DNA from 3 places in the Rhodococcus antarcticus genome. Region 2 is predicted to be linked to each of the others. Evidence: riboswitches for the same ligand, from Rfam matches in the RefSeq annotation. Region 2 holds a riboswitch; each other region holds the start of a gene.
The links. Region 2 has a riboswitch for S-adenosylmethionine ahead of RHODO2019_RS11965 (cysteine dioxygenase). Riboswitches for the same ligand answer to the same signal wherever they lie in the genome.
Positions count from the first base shown of each region.

Region 1: another riboswitch for S-adenosylmethionine. It lies ahead of RHODO2019_RS10550 (ABC transporter ATP-binding protein); the one in region 2 lies ahead of RHODO2019_RS11965 (cysteine dioxygenase).
Region 3: another riboswitch for S-adenosylmethionine. It lies ahead of RHODO2019_RS02740 (bifunctional o-acetylhomoserine/o-acetylserine sulfhydrylase); the one in region 2 lies ahead of RHODO2019_RS11965 (cysteine dioxygenase).

Region 1 covers NZ_CP110615.1:2,199,081-2,205,192, forward strand. Annotated here, with positions in the region: gene RHODO2019_RS10545 (aliphatic sulfonate ABC transporter substrate-binding protein) at 1-524, opposite strand, end outside; gene RHODO2019_RS10550 (ABC transporter ATP-binding protein) at 590-1,381, opposite strand; SAM riboswitch class IV at 1,695-1,807, opposite strand; partial or broken gene RHODO2019_RS19345 (heme-binding protein) at 2,012-2,358, shown strand; gene RHODO2019_RS10560 (hypothetical protein) at 2,803-3,288, shown strand; gene RHODO2019_RS10565 (phosphoinositide-specific phospholipase C-related protein) at 3,360-5,474, opposite strand; partial or broken gene RHODO2019_RS10575 (SDR family NAD(P)-dependent oxidoreductase) at 5,489-6,112, opposite strand, start outside.
Region 2 covers NZ_CP110615.1:2,454,756-2,460,867, reverse strand. Annotated here, with positions in the region: gene RHODO2019_RS11980 (sensor histidine kinase) at 1-949, shown strand, start outside; gene RHODO2019_RS11975 (response regulator transcription factor) at 962-1,639, opposite strand; SAM riboswitch class IV at 1,728-1,838, shown strand; gene RHODO2019_RS19350 (putative leader peptide) at 2,014-2,100, shown strand; gene RHODO2019_RS11970 (acyl-CoA dehydrogenase family protein) at 2,158-3,378, shown strand; SAM riboswitch class IV at 3,512-3,623, shown strand; gene RHODO2019_RS11965 (cysteine dioxygenase) at 3,681-4,169, shown strand; gene hisN (histidinol-phosphatase) at 4,261-5,088, opposite strand; gene RHODO2019_RS11955 (hypothetical protein) at 5,201-6,109, opposite strand.
Region 3 covers NZ_CP110615.1:538,159-544,270, reverse strand. Annotated here, with positions in the region: gene RHODO2019_RS02750 (NADP-dependent isocitrate dehydrogenase) at 1-1,717, shown strand, start outside; gene RHODO2019_RS02745 (malate dehydrogenase) at 1,845-2,837, shown strand; SAM riboswitch class IV at 2,911-3,028, shown strand; gene RHODO2019_RS02740 (bifunctional o-acetylhomoserine/o-acetylserine sulfhydrylase) at 3,145-4,467, shown strand; gene metX (homoserine O-acetyltransferase MetX) at 4,497-5,615, shown strand; gene RHODO2019_RS02730 (DUF3017 domain-containing protein) at 5,619-5,909, opposite strand; gene RHODO2019_RS02725 (bifunctional methylenetetrahydrofolate dehydrogenase/methenyltetrahydrofolate cyclohydrolase) at 5,909-6,112, opposite strand, start outside.

The sequences.
Region 1 (6,112 bases), 260 kb from region 2:
TCGGAGGCGGTGAGCCCGGCGGTGGCGAGGGTCTGCAGCAGGAAGAAGTAGGGGTCGGTGCCCTGGGTCGCGGCGATCTTCTTGCCGCGCAGCTGGGAGACGTCGGTCACGGCGGAGGTCGCGGTGACCACGATCGCGGACCACTCGGGTTGGCTGAACACGTCGACGACCTTCTGGGGGGACCCGTTGGCCCGGGCCAGCAGGGCGGGGGTGCCGGCGGTGGACGCGAGGTCGACGGCCCCGGCGCGGAGGTTCTCGTTGGCCTTGTTGCTGCCGTTCGAGAGCACCCAGGTGACCTTGGTGCCGGGCAGTGCCTGCTCGAGCCACCCCTGGTCCTTGATGACGAGGCTCTCGGGGTTGTAGTAGGCGTAGTCCAGGTGGAGCTCGGCCGTCCCCGAGGGGGCGGTGCCGGTGGCGACGGCTCCGGTGGAGCTCTCCCCGGAGACGCACCCGGCGAGCAGGGCGAGAGCGGCGGCGAGGACGCCGGTGCGAAGCAGCAGCGAGCGGGACGGGGGGCGGTTCACGGGGGTTCTCCTCGGGGAGTGCGGACGGGGGACGAACGGCAGGGCGGCGTGCGGCGTGCGGGGGGTCATCGAACCGGGGTGTGGCGGGGGACGCCGAGCTGGTCGAGCAGGACCACCCGTAGCCGGGCGAGGTCGGGGTCGGCCCGGTCGCGCGGGCGGGCCCCCGGCACGTCGAGGGTGGTGCGCACCGCGACCCCCGCCCCCTCCTCGGCCCCGGGCGCAGCGCCGAGGACGACGATGCGGTCGGCGAGCTGGAGCGCCTCGTCCACGTCGTGGGTGACGAGCAGGACGGTGGTGCCCGAGGTGCGCTGCAGCTCGTCGACCAGGTCCTGCATGCGCAGCCGGGTCAGGGCGTCGAGGGCGGCGAACGGCTCGTCCAGCAGGAGCACACCGGGTCCCCGGACCAGGGCTCGGGCCAGGGCCGTCCGTTGGGCCATGCCGCCGGAGACCTCGCGCGGCCGGTGCCCGGCGGAACCGCTCAGCCCGACGGCGTCGAGCCAGTGCGCGACAGCGGCCCGGCCCTCGGCCCGGCTCGTCCCGTCGGGCAGTCCGAAGGCCACGTTCGCCGCGAGGGTCCGCCACGGGAGCAGCCGCGGCTCCTGGAACACCACGGCCGCCCGCTGCTCGATCCCCCGCACGGGGCGCTGCCCGACGCGGACCTCGCCGGCGGTGGGCGCGTCCAGCCCGGCCACCAGGCGCAGCAGGGTCGACTTGCCGGATCCGGACGCCCCCAGCAGGGCCACCACCTCCCCGGCCCGAACCTCGAGGTCGACGTCGGCGAGGACGACCCGGGCACCAGGACCATGGCCGAAGGTGCGGCCGACACCGGAGAGGACGACACCGTGGGCGGTGCTCACGAGGGGGTTCCCGGGCAGCAGGAGACGAGCGGGGTCACGGGTTCTCCGGTCGGACGGGCCCGCGCACGGGCGCGGACGGGCGGGAGGGAGACGGCACGGGGCCGCGGGGCGCTACCGGCGACGGGCCGGGCGCGGTCAGGGAGAGAGGGTGGGGCGCGTCGAGGTCAGAGCGACGTGGGACCGGGACAGTCCACGTCGGCGACGGCGAGCACGTGCACGGCCAGGAGCACGAGCTCGTGCGGTGGGTGCAGCGCGTCCGGTGACGCAGCCAGCTTCTCGTCCACGTGGTTCTCCTCCGCCGTGGGCCGGACCCGGCCCGTGCTTGCTCCGGACGAATGCCGGAGCCTGGTCGTCACCCGGAGCACCCCGCCACGGAAGGAGGGTTGCCGGCCAGCGAGCCGGGGCTAGACGCTGGCGCTCATGACCGAGGCTGATCTTGGGGAGGTCTTCCGACCCTGTCAAACACAGCCGTCCCGATGTGACCAGGGTCACCGGCGATGGAGGGCGTCGGACAGAGGGCCGCGCTGGGGCCCAGGAACGGCGACGTCGGGTGCGCGAGCTCGACGAGCTTCTCGGCGTTCCCGCCGAGGTTTCCACCCGGGTTCTTCTGAGTGCTGAGGAGGTCACCACATGGCACGACTCATCTCGCTGGAGCAGGCCGAGGCTGTTGTCCGGGCGTGCACGGCGGAGGCGGACCGCATCGGGCAGCCGATGAACATCGCGGTGGTCGACGACGGCGCGAACCTGGTGACGTTCAGCTCGATGGACGGCACGAAGGACCTTGCCCCCTCGTCCAGCCGGGCCAGACCCCGTTCGGCATCGAGTCCACCTCGGGCGGGCGGCTGGTCGTCCTCGGCGGCGGCGTCCTGCTGCGGGACGCCGCCGGTGCGGTGGCCGGTGGGGTCGGGGTCCGCGCCGGCAGTGTCGAGCAGGACCACCAGGTCGCCGACGCCGGACGGGCGGTGTTCGCGCCGTAGCCGGGACCGGCGGGGCCGAACCCCGCTGGCCGCACCACGCGACGGTGGTCACCGCACGGGACACCACCGTTCTGCAGCCCGATCCTCGACCGGGACGCCGCGTCGCGGGGCTGCCAGGCCCGCTGAAGCATCCCGGCAGCGTCGACTGTTGGGTCCGGTCAGCTAGCCTCGGCTCCGTCAGTGGGACCTTCGTGGAGGGTCGAGCAGGCGGCCTGGAGGTCGTAGATGTCAATCACAGGACCGCGCGGTGACTCTGGCTCGACGAGCTCGGCTGGTGGCTCTTCGCGTCGTCAGCGGGCCGAGCCAGGTCTTGCTGATGGGGCTGTTCAGGCGGGGTTGTGGGGGCTCGTCTTCGTGATGCTCCGAGTATTTGCTGTGTCCGGCTACCGCTGGGACACGGCGTTCGTCGTCAGCACGACCCTGACTGTGACGAACGGTCTCACCATGCTCCTGGGATCGCTGCTCGCCGAGCACCTCCTGACGGCGGCGCTCGTCGGGTGCTTGATGCCGCTGCTGGTCGCGGACTACCTGTGGGGGGACGGCAGGCGGCGCACGTCCGTGCTGCTGGTTGCCGCGCTCGCCCTGGCCACGTCCCTCGCGGTCGTGCTGAGCTTCGGCCTGTGGTGGTTGCCCCTGGCCGCGGTGGCGGTGTTCGGGGTGCTGGCCATGGTCCGCCGGACCCCACCGCAGTCGTTCTTGCGCCGACTGCTGGTTGCGCTGTTGGCGCGGGTCTCGGTGGTCGCCGGGGTGGGTGTGCTGCTCATCGCGGCCTTCGGCCAAACCCCCTGGGTCCCCCTGGAGAGGATCCAGACCACCAGCGGCACGGTGGACGGGTACGTGCTCAGCGTGGACCCGGGATACTTGAACGTGCTCACCACGGACCACCGTGTGGAGATCCTGATCAGCGCAGACGTCGTCTCACGGTCCTGAGCCTTTCCTCCCGGGTCCTTGGTCGAGAGGACGGCTGCCCCGCAGCGTGGTCCCGGCGCAGCATGTCGTGCCTACCCGACGCCGTTGAGAGCGTCCACCACCGCGACCACGTCACCCTGGCTGTAGTAGTTCACGGCCACGAAGTTCGGGATCATCCCGCGCTCGCGCCGACACGTCTCCAGCCGCGGGTACAGGCTGCTGTAAGCGTTGACGCGGCCGGCGTCGGTGATGGTGTTCTCGAAGCTGTTCAACCAGTTGTTCACCAGCAGCAGCTGGCTCCGATCGGTGCCACGGTTGCGGGCACAGCCCAGCTGCTCCGGGGTCGCCGCGTCGTAGTTCGTGTCCTGGACCTGGTCGAAGCCCTGCAGCAGCCACGGGTGAGCCGCGCCCCCGCCCTCGTTCTCCATGAGCACCACCAGGCGCCGGTCGGTCTGGATCATCTGGCCCAGCGTGGGCCACGGCTGCCCGACCTGGTGGGTCGCGACCATCGGCAGCAGCCCCGCCTGCCCGAACACCGCGGCCGTGTCGTCGGGGGACACGTAGTCCTCGACGAAGATCGTGACCACCTCGCGGGGGTGCGCCAGCATCCAGTCGTGCACCTGCGCCATCGCCGTCTCCCACCGGGTGGCGCCGATGTCGCAGACCGCGTGGCACAGGTAGGGCTCGACGGGCCCGACGGGGGTCCCGGCGATAGCGCTGCGCAGCCGCAGGGCGCTCTGCACGGTGCCTGCACCGAGCTCGTCGCTCGCCCGGGCCAGGGCCCGGACGTCGGAGGCGTTGGTGACCTGGCCCGGGGTCGTGGTCGCCTGGCCGTACCAGCTGTCGACGAGCAGGACGCGGATGCCGGCGTCCAGCTGGGCGACCAGCCCGTTCGGCTGCTCGGCCAGGAACCATCCCGGCTCGTCCGCGGCGGACATCGCGTTGTGCGTCCCGGCGTAGGCGACCTCGTCGTAGCGGCGGTCGCACAGCTGCGCGAACCCGTTGCACGCGGTGCCCCCGGCCGCCTCGGCGAGGGCCGGCAGTTCGCGGGAGGACGGCACCGCGAGGACGAGCACCAGCGACACCACGACCAGCAGCGGCAGCGCGGTCAGCACCCGCGCGGTCTCGGAGGGTCGACCGCGCGGGTGCCGGGTGCGCTCCGTCCGGCGGCGCTGCTCGAGACGGAGCACCACCCGTGCCCCCTCCCCCAGCCCGAGCAGCAGCACGGCCAGCCCGGCGAGGACGGCGAGGGCCTGGACGGCCAGCGACGGTCGCAGCACGACGACGGTGCCGACGCCCACGAGGACCACCGCGCGCAGCGCCTGGACCCGCTGCGAGGCGGGCCGCAGCGCGAGCCAGTCCCGCCACGCCGATGTCGGGGTCACGGCACCGTCCGCGGCCGCGAGCACCCGCAGGAGCACGCCCGCGGCGAGCAGCACGGCGCCCGGCCCCCACAGCAGGCCCGCGAGCAGGTGCAGCACCGCAGCGCGCAGGGCACCGGGCAGCGAGTCGGTCGCGGTCGTCGAGGCCGCCACGGCTCCGACGCCAGCGAGCACCAGAACCAGCCCGCCTGACGCGGCGACGGCCCGAGCGACCGCCCGCCACGCCCGCGCGCCGAACCCGAGCAGCCACGGCGCCCCGGCCAGGCAGGCCAGCGCCAGGACCGGCAGCAGCCAGGCCAGCAGCGCCACCCGGTGCGCGGCGGCGATGGTCCCGCTCGCGAAGCTCTGGTCCCCGATCCGGGCCAGCGTCACGTCGAGGTCGGACGGCAGGACCGCTGCCGCACCGGGGTCCACCGTGGCGACCACCCCGGCGAGCACCGCGCCGACATCGGCCAGGCGCAGCACGAGAGCGCCGGAGCCGGGTTCGGTGACCGCCGCGTGGGCCTGCCGGACTGCACCCTCCACCACGGGGGTGAACGCCGGGCTGCCGACCACCGAGATGGCCGTCGCCTCGATCAGCGGCCGCACGGCGCTCAGGCTCGGGTCGGCCCGGACGACCGCCTCGGTCATTGCGATCCCGACCTGGCGGGCGACGGCCTCGTCCTGGCGGACCTCGTCGGCGTGGGCAGCGAACCGGGCACCGTCGACCAGCTGCCGGTTCGCGACCCCGGCCACGGTGCCCAGGGCCAGCAGCACCGTACCGAGGACGCAGAGGACGGCGACGACCCGGCGGCGACCCCGCCGGACGACGGGACGAGCGCCCACCCCGGTGCCCATCCTCAGCGCGCGGAGTCCGGGCGGCGGGTTTCCGCGATCGGGCTGTGGCTCATCAGCCCGCCGTCCACCGCGATGACCTGGCCGGTGACGTAGCGGGACTCCGGCGAGGCCAGGAACACCATGACGGCGGCGACGTCCTCGGGGTCGCCGATGAAGGGCACCGCGTTGTGCCGGCGGATGCCCTCAACCATCTCGGCGGGCAGGTTGTCTCGCAGCGACGGGGTCATGACCGCGCCGGGGCGACAGCGTTGCACCGGATGTTCCGGTGCCCGTACTGGGTGGCGACGTACTGGGTCAGCCGGATGACCGCGGCCTTCGCGGTGCCGTACCCGGTCTGGACGAAGTCGCCGGAGAGCCCCCCGACCGAGGCCGTGTTGACGATCGAGCCGCCGCCAGCCTCGATCATGTGCGGGATGGCCAGGCGGCAACCGAGCACGGTGCTGCGCACGTTGAGGGCGATGATGCGATCAAACTCGTGGAGGTCCATGCCGACTACGTCCAGGTCCTTGCGCGGGTTGCTGCCCCCGACGTGGTTGCACATGATGTCCAACCGGCCGAACCTGCTCGCCGCGGTGTCGACCAGCAGCGCCAGCGACGCCTCGTCCATCACGTCCACCGCCATCCCG
Region 2 (6,112 bases):
AGCGCAGGGTGAGCTGACGGTCCTGGTGGCGGCCGGGCAGGAGCCGGTCGAGAGCACCCTGGTGACCGTGGCCGCCCTGCTCGCGGTGGGCCTGCCGGTCATCGTGCTCGTCGTGGGGGTGGCGACGTACGCGCTCGTCGGCCGCTCGCTGCGACCGGTGGAGCGGATGCGGGTGCAGGTGGCCGCGGTGAGCTCGGCCGACCTCGCCGAGCGGGTGCCGGTTCCGGCTCCGCAGGACGAGATCGCGCGCCTGGCCCGCACCATGAACGCGATGCTGAGCCGGTTGCAGGCGGGCCAGGAGGCGCAGCGGCGGTTCGTGGGTGACGCCTCCCACGAGCTGCGCAGCCCGCTGACCACGATCACCGCGGCGCTGGAGCTCGCCCGCGACCACCCCGAGACCCTCGATGCCGAGGTGGTCGGTGGGGTGCTGCTGCCCGAGGCGGAGCGGATGCGCCAGCTCGTGGCCGACCTGCTCCTGCTCGCGAGCGCCGACGAGCGCGGACTCCCGCTGCAGGTGGGCGACGTGGACCTCGACGACCTGGTCGACGCCGAGGTCGCCCGGACCCGGGCCGGGGGGCTCGACGTCGTGGCGGCGGTGCACCCCGTGCGGGTGCGCGGGGACGCCGCGCGCCTGGCCAGGGTCGTGCGCAACCTCACCGACAACGCCGTGCGCCACGCCCACGGCCGCATCTGGGCGAGCTGCCGCGCCGACGGTGGCTGGGCCGTGCTGACGGTGGGCGACGACGGGCCGGGCATCCCCGCGGTCGAGCGGGACCGGGTGCTGGAGCGCTTCGTCCGCCTCGACGCCGATCGGGCCCGCTCGGCGGGGGGGTCCGGACTGGGCCTGGCGATCGTCGTGGAGATCGTCACCGCGCACGGGGGCAGCGTGGTGGTGGGGGAGTCCGCCGCCGGGGGGGCCGAGGTCGGGGTGCGCCTGCCGCTGGGGTGAGCGGGGGCCTGCTCAGCCGCCGTCGGCGTGCAGCCGGTAGCCGACCCCGCGCACGGTCTCGATGGCCCGGCGGTCGAACGGGGTGTCGATCTTGCGGCGGAGGTAGCCGACGTAGACCTCCACGACGTTGTCGTCGCCGGAGTAGTGCGCGTCCCACACCCCCCGCAGGATCTCCCCCTTGGTCACCACGTTCCCCTTGTGCCGCAGGAGGAACTCGAGCAGACCGTGCTCGCGGGGGGTCAGCGAGAGCTCGGTGGTGCCGCGGACCACCCGGCGCCGGCCGGGGTCCAGGGAGAGGTCGCCCGCCTCGAGCACGGTGGGGCGCGCCGGAGCGCCCCGGCGCTGCAGGGCCCGCAGTCGCGCCACGAGGACGACGAACGAGAACGGCTTGGTCAGGTAGTCGTCGGCGCCGAGGTCGAAGGCGTCGGCCTGGTCGTACTCGCCGTCCTTGGCGGTGAGCATCAGCACGGGCGTCCAGACGTCCTTCGCGCGCAGGCCCTTGAGCACGTCGTACCCGTTCAGCCGCGGCAGCATGATGTCGAGCACGATGACGTCGTAGGTGGCGTTGGTGCCCATCCAGAGCCCGTCGACACCATTGTCGGCGATCTCGACCACGACGCCCTCGGCGGTGAGCCCCCGGCGCACCGTCTCGGCCAGGCGCGGCTCGTCCTCGACCACCAGCACCCGCATGGGCTCACGGTACCCACCAGCGGTTGCTCCCAGATGGTGGGAGGGCACGGTTGACGTGGCGGTGTCGGCGCCGCCAAGATCCACCACAGGTCACGAGTGCCAGCGTCAAGCCCCGGCTCGCTGGCCGGCAACCCTCCGCCACGGTGGGGTGCTCCGGGTGACGACCAGGCCCCGGTGACCACCGGGGCAAGCGTGGACCTCCGGGTCCTGGACAAGGGGAGCCGCCGTGCCTGAGCACCGCACCGATCTCCTCGGCGTGCACCCGCTGGCCGTCGCCGACGTGGACTGTCGCTGACCCCGGTCGTCCCCGCCTCCTGGTCCATCCCTCGCCGAGCCGCCCGTCGCGCGCGCCCGGTCCCACCTCCGGAGACCTCGTGTCCCGATCCCTGCGTCCCCGCGTGCCCCTGGTGCGCCGCCGTGCCGTCGATCTCCGGCGCACGGCGAGCGCGGTGTGTCCCTGAGCTCGTCGCCAGGACCACACCCCCTCGATCCGCCCCTCGATCCTCCAGGAGCTCCCCGTGACTGCCCAGCTCGACACCCGTCCCGCCCCGCTCGACCCCGGCACCACCCCGTTCGAGGCCGCCCTGGCCCGCGCGGACCTCGTCGCCGCCACCCTGCGCGCCACCGCCGCTGAGCGGGACCACCTCGGCGCCAGCCCGCGCGCGGAGGTCGAGCTGCTCCGCGAGCACGACCTGCTCCAGGTCCAGGAGCCCGTGGTCCTCGGCGGGGCCGGGCTCGGCTACGCGCAGGCCTCGCTGCTCACCCGCCGCGTCGCGCGCGGCGACACCTCCATCGCCCACCTGCTGGGCTACCACTACGCCCAGACCCGGATCGCGCACCTGTTCGGCACCGCCGAGCAGGCTGCCGAGCACTCCCGGCGCAACGCCGAGGGCCGGCTGTTCTGGGGCGGGGTGCAGAACCCCCGCGGCGCCGACGGGCTCGTGCTGACCCGCGACGGGGACGGCTTCCGCCTGAGCGGGCGGCGCACCTTCGCCTCGGGTGCGAGCCTGGGCGACCACCTCTCGGTCACCGCGACCCTCGACGACAGCCTCGTGTTCGTCTCGCTGCCCGCCGGTCGGGCCGGGTTCACCGCCCTCGGCGACTGGGACAACATCGGTCAGCGCCTGACCGACTCCGGGGGCGTGGTCTTCGAGAACGCGAGGGTCGAGCGCTCGGAGATCCTGGGCGAGGACCCCCTGACGGGCCGGACCCCGAGTCCGTACCAGACGCTCGTCACCCCGCACTGGCAGCTCGCGTTCGTCAACTTCTACCTCGGGACGGCTGAGGGGGCGCTGGAGGAGGCCCTGGACTGGGTGCGGCTGCACGGCACCGCGTGGGAGAGCTCGGGCGTGGACCGGGCCGGCGACGACCCCTACGTCCTGCAGACCATCGGGGAGGTGCGCAGCGAGGTCCGGGCGGCGGCGCTGCTCGCGGACCGGGCGGGACGGGCGCTGCAGACGGCCCTGGACACCGGGCCGGAGCTGACCGACGACGAGCGGGCGGAGGCAGCCGTCGCGATCTACGAGGCGAAGGTCGTGACCACGACGACCTCGTTGTCCGCGGCCAGCCGGTTGTTCGAGATCCAGGGGGCGCGGGCCACCACCAGCGGCTACGGCTTCGACCGGCACTGGCGCAACCTGCGCACCCACACCCTGCACGACCCGGTGGCCTACAAGGCCCGCGAGGTCGGCGACTGGGCGCTGAACCGTCGGGCACCGGAGTTCTCGCTCTACCGCTGACCCCCGTGGACCGGTGACCGGGGAGCGCTCGTGGTCGTGTCGAGCACGAGCGCTCCCCGTCCCCCGCATCCCGGGAGGCGGGGGACGGGGAGCGGCTTGACAGCACCGACGACTGGCGAACAAGATCACCCCAGGTCACGAGCGCCAGCGCCGAGCCCCGGCGCGCTGGCCGGCATCCCCGCACTGCGGCGGGGTGCTCCGGGTGACGACCAGGCCCCGGCGTCGCGTCGGGGCCCGCGAGGACCTCCAGGCGCACCCCCAACGGTGGTGACGCCCGGTGCCCAGGACGGACGAGGACCACCGTGAACACCCCGCTGCTGACCCCCACCACCCACAACCGCCTCACCACCCGGCTGGCCGAGCTCGTCACCGCCGCGGCGGCGCGACCGGACCTGTGGCGCCCGCTCGTGCGCTTCTCCGAGCGCGACCGCTGCTGGAGCCGGCTGGAGGGCCCGGGCGACGTGGACCTGTGGCTGCTCACGTGGACCCGCAGCCAGAGCACCGACCTGCACGACCACGGGCGGTCGACCGCGGCGCTGACCGTGGTGCAGGGCACGGTGACCGAGGTCCGACCGGACGGACACGGAGGTCTGCGGGCCGACACCCTGGGCGTGGGCGGGCTCCGCACCGTGGATCCCGGTCACATCCACGACATCCGCAACGACGGTGACGAGCCCGCCGTGAGCATCCACGGGTACTCCCCGCGCCTCGAGCAGATGACCTTCTACCGGGTGGTGGACGGCACGCCCGTCGTCGACCGCACGGTGCGAACCGACCAGCCGGAGCTCTGAGCCACCCCCGACCACGTCGCTGCACCGACCGCCTTGTCACAGGTCGGTGCGCAGGGGCGTCGACGGTGGCCGCCTCCCGGGGTCGTGGAGGTCAGCGGTCGCTCAGGGGTGGGGGAGCCGCCGCCGTGCGCGGGGCCAGCGCCCCCAGCACCGCACCGTGCAGGCGCCCGTTGCTGGCCACCGCGCTGCCCGCGTGCGGGCCGGGGGTGCCGTCCAGCGCGGTGAACGCACCCCCGGCCTCGCGGACCAGGACGTCGAGCGGGGCGAGGTCCCACAGCGACACCTCGGGCTCGGCCGCCACGTCCACCGCACCCTCGGCGACCAGGCAGTAGGAGAAGAAGTCCCCGTGGCCGCGCACCCGCCAGACGGCGTCGGTGAGGTCGAGGAACGCCTCGCGCAGCCCGGCGTCGCGCCACCCGGACAGGCTGGAGAACCCCAGGCTCGCGGCGTCGAGGGAGTCCACCGCCGACACCGCGAGCCGGCGGACCGGCGCGTCCTGCACCCGTAGCCACGCGCCGTCGCCGGCACTGGCCCACCACCGCCGACCCAGGGCCGGGGCGCTGACCACGCCGACCACGGGGACGCCGTCCACCAGCAGGGCGACCAGCGTGGCCCACACCGGGACCCCACGGACGTAGCTCTTGGTTCCGTCGATCGGGTCGAGGACCCAGCAGCGGCCGGCGTTCACCACCGTGCCGCCGAGCTCCTCGCCGAGCACCGCGTCGGCCGGGCGCTCGTCGGCCAGCAGGTCCCGCACCGCGCGCTCCACGGCCAGGTCGGCGTCGGAGACCGGGGTGAGGTCGGGCTTCGAGCTCACCTGCAGGTCCAGCGCACCGAACCGGGCGGTGGTGATGGCGTCGGCGGTGTCGGCCAGCCGGTGGGCGAGGGCGAGGTCGGCGGAGAACCCGGTGTCGGTCACGAGCGGCGACGCTACCGTCGACCGGTGACCGGTCCGGCGACCGTGCCACCCTGGGCTGCCACCTCGTGGACGCCGGGCCGCTGGTGCGCACCCGCGGGGTGCACCGCCGCGTCTAGCTCGGGTCGCTGCCCTGCACGGCGGCCGCCCACAGCGCCAGCGCCGCGGTGACCAGGGTGGCGCCCAGCCAGACCGGCACCCCGCCGCCGTCGAGCAGCACCCAGAAGATGCCGACGAACGGCGCGGGGGCCAGCAGCACGCCGTCCACCTGGAGCTGGCGTCGCAGGGGGGCGCTGCGTGCGGCGCGCTCCCGGGCCCCGGTGTCGGGGCGGGAGGGGTTGTCGATCAGCCGGCCCTTGGGCTCCGCCGTGCGCACCCGGCCGGAGGGGTACACCCAGCCGCCGTCCACCTGGAGCGCGCGGAGGGCGCCGGTACCGTGCACCGCCACCTCGGCGGGGGACGCGAGGGTGACGAGCACGGGGTCGAAGTACACCGGGAAGCGCTGCACCGGGGTGGTTCCGACCACCTCGATCCACGAGCGGGACAGCAGCCGGTGCTGCTGGCGGACCCGGCGCACCCGGAGCAGCCGGGGTGCGGAGCGGCGCAGCCGGGCGCGGGTGAGGATGCGCTGCAGCCCCACGCCGAGCACCACCACCACCAGCAGGACCAGGACGGCGAGGTGGGTCGTGGCCCGGTCGCCGGACACCACGGGTGGGCTCCCGGGCAGCACGACGCGCGTGGGGTCGGCGGGGTCGTAGGCGACCGTGGTGGGGGAGGTGGGCACCCCGTCGACGGCCACCTGCACCGTCCGCGCCCGCCCGTCGCCACCGGTGAACGTCACGGTGGCTCTGCCGTCGGCCGCCGCGGTCACGGTGGCCGATGCTCGTGCCGTCAGCGGAGCGAGGGCGCGGCCCGTGGTGTGGACGGTGCGCAGGTTCACCACGGCCAGGACGGCCAGGACGGCCAGGACCACCCCGGTGGTGAGCCCGCCGTGGCGGAGGGCGCGCGGACCGGGAGCTCTCACCGG
Region 3 (6,112 bases), 1.8 Mb from region 2:
CAAGTCCCACGTCACGACGATGCTGGACGGGGACTTCCGGCACTCGGAGGTCTCGGTGACGCTGGCCGCCGCGGACACCCTGCGCATCGAGCACGTCTCTGCCGACGGCACCGTGACCGTGCTCAAGGAGTCGCTGCCCGTGCTGGCCGGCGAGATCGTCGACGCCTCCGTCATGCGCCGCGCCGCCCTGGACGCCTTCCTGGCCCAGCAGATCGCCGACGCGAAGGCCGAGGGGGTGCTGTTCTCCGTGCACCTCAAGGCCACGATGATGAAGGTGTCCGACCCGATCATCTTCGGCCGGGTCGTCGAGGCGTTCTTCCCCGCCGTCTTCGCCGAGCACGGCGCCGCGCTGACCTCGGTGGGAGCAGACCCCGACGACGGCCTCGCGAGCGTGCTCGCAGCCCTGGGCAGACTCCCGAGCGCCGAGCGGGAGGCCGTCGAGGCCGCCATCGCCGCCGGCTACGAGAGCGGTCCGTCGCTCGCGATGGTCGACTCGGACAAGGGCATCACCAACCTGCACGTGCCCAGCGACGTCATCATCGACGCCTCCATGCCGGCCGCGATCCGCAGCTCGGGACAGATGTGGAACACCGCCGGCGAGCTGCAGGACACCAAGTACGTCATCCCCGACTCGTCCTACGCCCCGCTCTACGCCGAGACGGTGGACTTCTGCCGCGAGCACGGCGCCTTCGATCCCACGACGATGGGCACCACCCCCAACGTCGGCCTGATGGCGCAGAAGGCCGAGGAGTACGGCAGCCACGACAAGACCTTCGAGATCGGTGCGGCCGGCACCGTCCGCGTCGTCGACGCGGCCGGGACGGTACTGCTGAGCCACGACGTGGCAGCCGGCGACGTCTGGCGCGCCTGCCAGACCAAGGACGCCCCCGTCCGCAACTGGGTGGAGCTGGCCGTGGACCGCGCCCGCGCCACCGGTTCGCCGGCCGTGTTCTGGCTCGACGAGACCCGCGCCCACGACGCGCAGGTGCTGGTCAAGGTGCGGGCGCACCTGGCCGAGCTCGACACCGACGGCCTGACGATCGAGGTCATGGACGTCGCCGACGCCACCCGGTACACCCTGGACCGAGCCCGTCGCGGCGAGGACACCATCTCCGTCACCGGCAACGTCCTGCGCGACTACCTCACCGACCTGTTCCCGATCATGGAGCTGGGCACCAGCGCGAAGATGCTCTCCATCGTCCCGCTGATGAACGGCGGCGGGCTGTTCGAGACCGGCGCCGGCGGCTCCGCGCCCAAGCACGTCCAGCAGCTCGTCAAGGAGGACCACCTGCGCTGGGACTCCCTGGGCGAGTTCCTGGCCCTGGCCGTCTCGCTGGAGTTCCTGGCCGAGAAGACGGACAACCCGCGCGCCGGGCTGCTCGGGGCTGCGCTCGACGAGGCCACCGGCCGCCTGCTCGAGGAGGGGCGCTCCCCGGCACGCCGCGTCGGCGAGATCGACAACCGGGGCAGCCACTACTACCTGGCTCTCTACTGGGCCCAGGCCCTGGCCGCCCAGACCACCGACCCCGAGCTCGCAGCGCTGTTCGCGGGGCTCGCGGGCGACCTCGCCGCCGCGGAGGAGACGATCGTCGGCGAGCTGGCCGCGGTGCAGGGCAACCCCGTGGACCTCGGTGGCTACTACCACGTGGACAGGACGAGGACGGACGCCGTCATGCGGCCCAGCGCGACGCTCAACGGGCTCATCGACGCCTTCTGAGCCACCCGCCCCGCGACCCCCGACCGCACCGGTCGGGGGTCGCGTCGCGCCCGTCGTCCCCTGTGAGATCCCGCACAGCGGTAGCGTCGGTGAGGTCCGGTCCGCCGAACCCCGAGGAGTCCCCGCGATGAGCCCGTCACCCGTCACCGTCGCCGTCACCGGAGCCGCCGGGCAGATCGGGTACAGCCTGCTGTTCCGCATCGCCAGCGGCGCCATGCTCGGTCCCGACACCCCGGTGGCGCTGAGCCTGCTGGAGATCACCCCCGCGCTGGGGGCCGCCGAGGGCGTGGCGATGGAGCTCGACGACTGCGCGTTCCCGCTGCTGCACAGCATCTCCATCAGCGACGACGCGACCACGGCCTTCGCCGGTGCGAGCGTCGCCCTGCTCGTCGGGTCCCGCCCCCGCACCAAGGGCATGGAGCGCGGCGACCTCCTGGCCGCGAACGGGGCCATCTTCACCACCCAGGGCCGGGCGCTGGCCGAGTCCGCCGCCGACGACCTCAAGGTGCTCGTGGTGGGCAACCCGGCCAACACCAACGCACTCATCGCGATGAGCAACGCCGCCGGCGTCCCCCGCGAGCGGTTCACGGCGATGACCCGCCTGGACCACAACCGGGCCCTGGCCCAGCTCGCGTCGCGCACGCAGCGCCCGGTGACCGACATCCGGCACATGACCATCTGGGGTAACCACTCCGCGACCCAGTACCCCGACCTGTTCCGCGCCGAGGTCGGCGGGACGGTGGCGACCGAGCTGGTCGACGACCAGGCGTGGCTGGAGGGCGAGTTCATCCCCACCGTGCAGAAGCGCGGGGCGGCCATCATCGAGGCCCGCGGGTCGTCGTCGGCGGCCTCGGCGGCCTCGGCGGCCATCGACCACGTGCACGACTGGGTGCACGGCACCCCTGACGGGGACTGGGTGTCCATGGCCGTGCCCTCCGACGGCTCCTACGGCGTGCCCGAGGGGCTGATCAGCTCGTTCCCCGTCACCTGCGCCGACGGCTCCTACTCGATCGTCGGAGGACTGGAGCTCGACGAGTTCTCCCGGGCGAGGATCGACGCGTCGGTGGCCGAGCTGGTCGAGGAGCGCGACGCCGTGGCCGGGCTGGGCCTGCTGGGCTGAGGTCGAGGCGGGTGTCCACGGGTCGGACACCTCGGGTGCACACCGCGTGGGGCGCGCGCTACCATCGCGCCCAGGTCATGAGTGCCAGCGTCAAGCCCCGGCTCGCTGGCCGGCAACCCTCGTTCCGCGGTGGGGTGCCCCGGGTGATTGACCAGGCCGTCCGGAGAGGTTCCGGACGGCAAGCGCGGGCCCGTGCGAGTGCGGGCCCCTCGTCGAGGAGCCCCCACCATGCGATGTCGACACTGCTGACCGGCCCAGCCCACCCAGCAGAGGGCACACGTGTGCCCGCACCCCACGGAGACCACCGATGACCGAGACCGACCCGACCACCGTCCCGACCGACCCGTCCGCCGGCTGGAGCTTCGAGACGAAGCAGGTCCACGCGGGCCAGACGGCCGACCCGTCGACGAACGCCCGCGCGCTGCCGATCTACCAGACCACGAGCTACGTCTTCGACAACACCGACCACGCCGCCGCGCTGTTCGGCCTGGCCGAGCCCGGCAACATCTACACCCGCATCATGAACCCCACCCAGGACGTGGTGGAGCAGCGGATCGCGTCGCTGGAGGGCGGGGTCGCCGCCCTGCTGACCGCCTCCGGACAGGCCGCGGAGAGCCTGGCCATCCTGACGATCGCCGAGGCCGGAGACCACCTCGTCTCCAGCCCCAGCCTGTACGGCGGCACGTACAACCTGTTCCACCACACCCTGCCCAAGCTCGGCATCTCCGTGACGTTCGTCGACGACCCGGACGACCTCGAGCAGTGGCGGGCGGCGGTGCAGCCCAACACGAAGCTGTTCTACGGCGAGACCATCGGCAACCCGCGCGGGGACGTGCTCGACCTCGTCGGCGTCTCCGGGGTCGCGCACTCGGTGGGTGTGCCGCTGGTCGTGGACAACACCATCGCCACGCCGTACCTCATCCAGCCGCTGGCCCACGGCGCGGACATCGTCGTGCACTCGGCCACCAAGTACCTCGGCGGTCACGGCACCTCGGTCGCCGGGGTCATCGTCGACGGTGGCACGTTCGACTGGCGCTCGGGCCGCTTCCCGGGCTTCACCACCCCGGACCCGAGCTACCACGGCGCGGTGTTCGCCGACCTCGGCGCTCCGGCGTTCGTGCTCAAGGCCCGCGTGCAGGGGCTGCGCGACCTCGGTGCGGCGGTGTCCCCGTTCAACGCCTGGCTGATCAGCCAGGGCATCGAGACCCTGAGCCTGCGCCTGGACCGGCACGTCGCCAACACCCAGGCCGTCGCGGAGTTCCTCGACGCGCGCGAGGACGTCGAGTCGGTCACCTACGCCGGGCTCAGCTCCTCACCGTGGCACGCCCGCGCCAAGGAGCTGGCACCCAAGGGACCCGGCGCGGTGCTCGCGTTCGAGATCGTCGGCGGGCTCGAGGCCGGCAAGCGCTTCGTCGACGCCCTGGTGCTGCACAGCCATGTCGCGAACATCGGCGACGTGCGCTCGCTGGTCATCCACCCGGCGTCCACCACGCACTCCCAGCTCACCCCGCAGGAGCAGGCCAGCACCGGCGTCACGCCCGGTCTGGTCCGCCTGGCCGTGGGCATCGAGGGCCTCGAGGACATCCTCGCCGACCTGCAGGTCGGGTTCGCCGCCGCGGCCGGGGCGTGACCGGGGTCTGCACGGGCACCTCGGACAGCATGACCCCCACCACCCGGCCAGCACCCCGTCCGAGCCTGCGCTCGGACGGGGTGCTGCAGCACGTCACGCTGGGAAGGCAGCAGCTCGACGGGGGTGCCGTGCTGGACGACGTGACGGTGGCCGTCCAGAGCTGGGGCCGGCTGAGCTCCGCACGGGACAACGCCGTGCTCGTGCTGCACGCGCTCACGGGGGACTCCCACGTGGTGGGCCCCGCGGGGCCCGAGCACCCCTCCCCCGGCTGGTGGGAGGGCATGGTCGGACCGGGTGCTGCGCTGGACACCGACCGCTGGTGCGTCATCGCCCCCAACGTGCTCGGCGGCTGCCGCGGCACCACGGGGCCGTCCTCGTCCCACCGCGACGGGCGTCCGTGGGGTGCCCGGTTCCCCGCCGTGACCATCCGCGACCAGGTGCGCACCGAGCTCGCCCTCGCCGACGCCCTCGGGATCGACGCCTGGGCCTCGGTGGTCGGCGGCTCCATGGGCGGCATGCGCGCGCTGGAGTGGGCCGTGGGCCACCCCGGCCGCGTCCGCTCCGCCCTGGTGCTGGCCGCCGGCGCCCGGGCCACGGCCGACCAGATCGGTACCCAGTCGGCCCAGGTGCGCGCCATCACGGCGGACCCCGACTGGCAGGGCGGCAGCTACCACGGCACCGGCCGCAGCCCCCGCACCGGGCTCGGCCTGGCTCGGCTGCTCGCGCACCTCACCTACCGCGCCGAGGTCGAGCTCGACGAGCGCTACGCCAACCACGACCAGCCCGACGACCCCGCCGGTCGGTTCGCCGTGCAGAGCTACCTCGACCACCAGGCCGAGAAGCTCGTGGCCCGCTTCGACGCCGCCAGCTACGTCGCGCTGACCGAGGCGATGAACCACCACGACGTGGGCGCCGGGCGCGGCGGGGTCAGGGCCGCGCTGAGCTCCTGCCCCGTTCCGGTGGTGGTCGGCGGGATCGACAGCGACCGGCTCTACCCCCTGCGGCTGCAGGCCGAGATCGCCGAGGCCATGCCGGGCTGCTCGGGGCTGCGCGTCATCCGCTCACGGCACGGCCACGACGGCTTCCTCACCGAGGCCTCGGCCGTCGGCGAGCTGCTCACCGCCACCCTCGCGCTCGCCCGGAGCTGAGCCTCAGCTGCCGAGCGAGTCGATCGAGCTCGCGAGCACGATGATCGCCAGGCCCAACGAGCCGAAGGTCAGCACGTCCGACGGCCGGTTGCGCACGGCCAGCAGCCCCGCCCGCTCCTCCGGCAGCGCCGCCCGCAGCACGGCCCCGACCAGCAGCGCCAGCCCCAGGAGCACGGCCCCGCGGCGCCAGCGGTCGGCCAGCACCAGCACCACGGCCGCGACCACGATCACGAGCACCACCAGGAACGGCAGGTGCACGGTGCGGATGCGGTACGCCAGCGACGGCCGGGCCATCACTGCGGGCCGGGACGGCCGAACACGCCCTCAGCCAGCCCCACGACGTTGGCCAGCAGCATCGCCCGGGTCATCAGACCGACCCCGCCCGGGTTCGGGGAGAGGAACCCCGCGACCTGCGCCACGTCCGGGTGCACGTCGCCCACCAGTCCGTCGTCGGTGCGGCTGACCCCGACGTCGAGCACGGCCGCACCCGGGGCGAC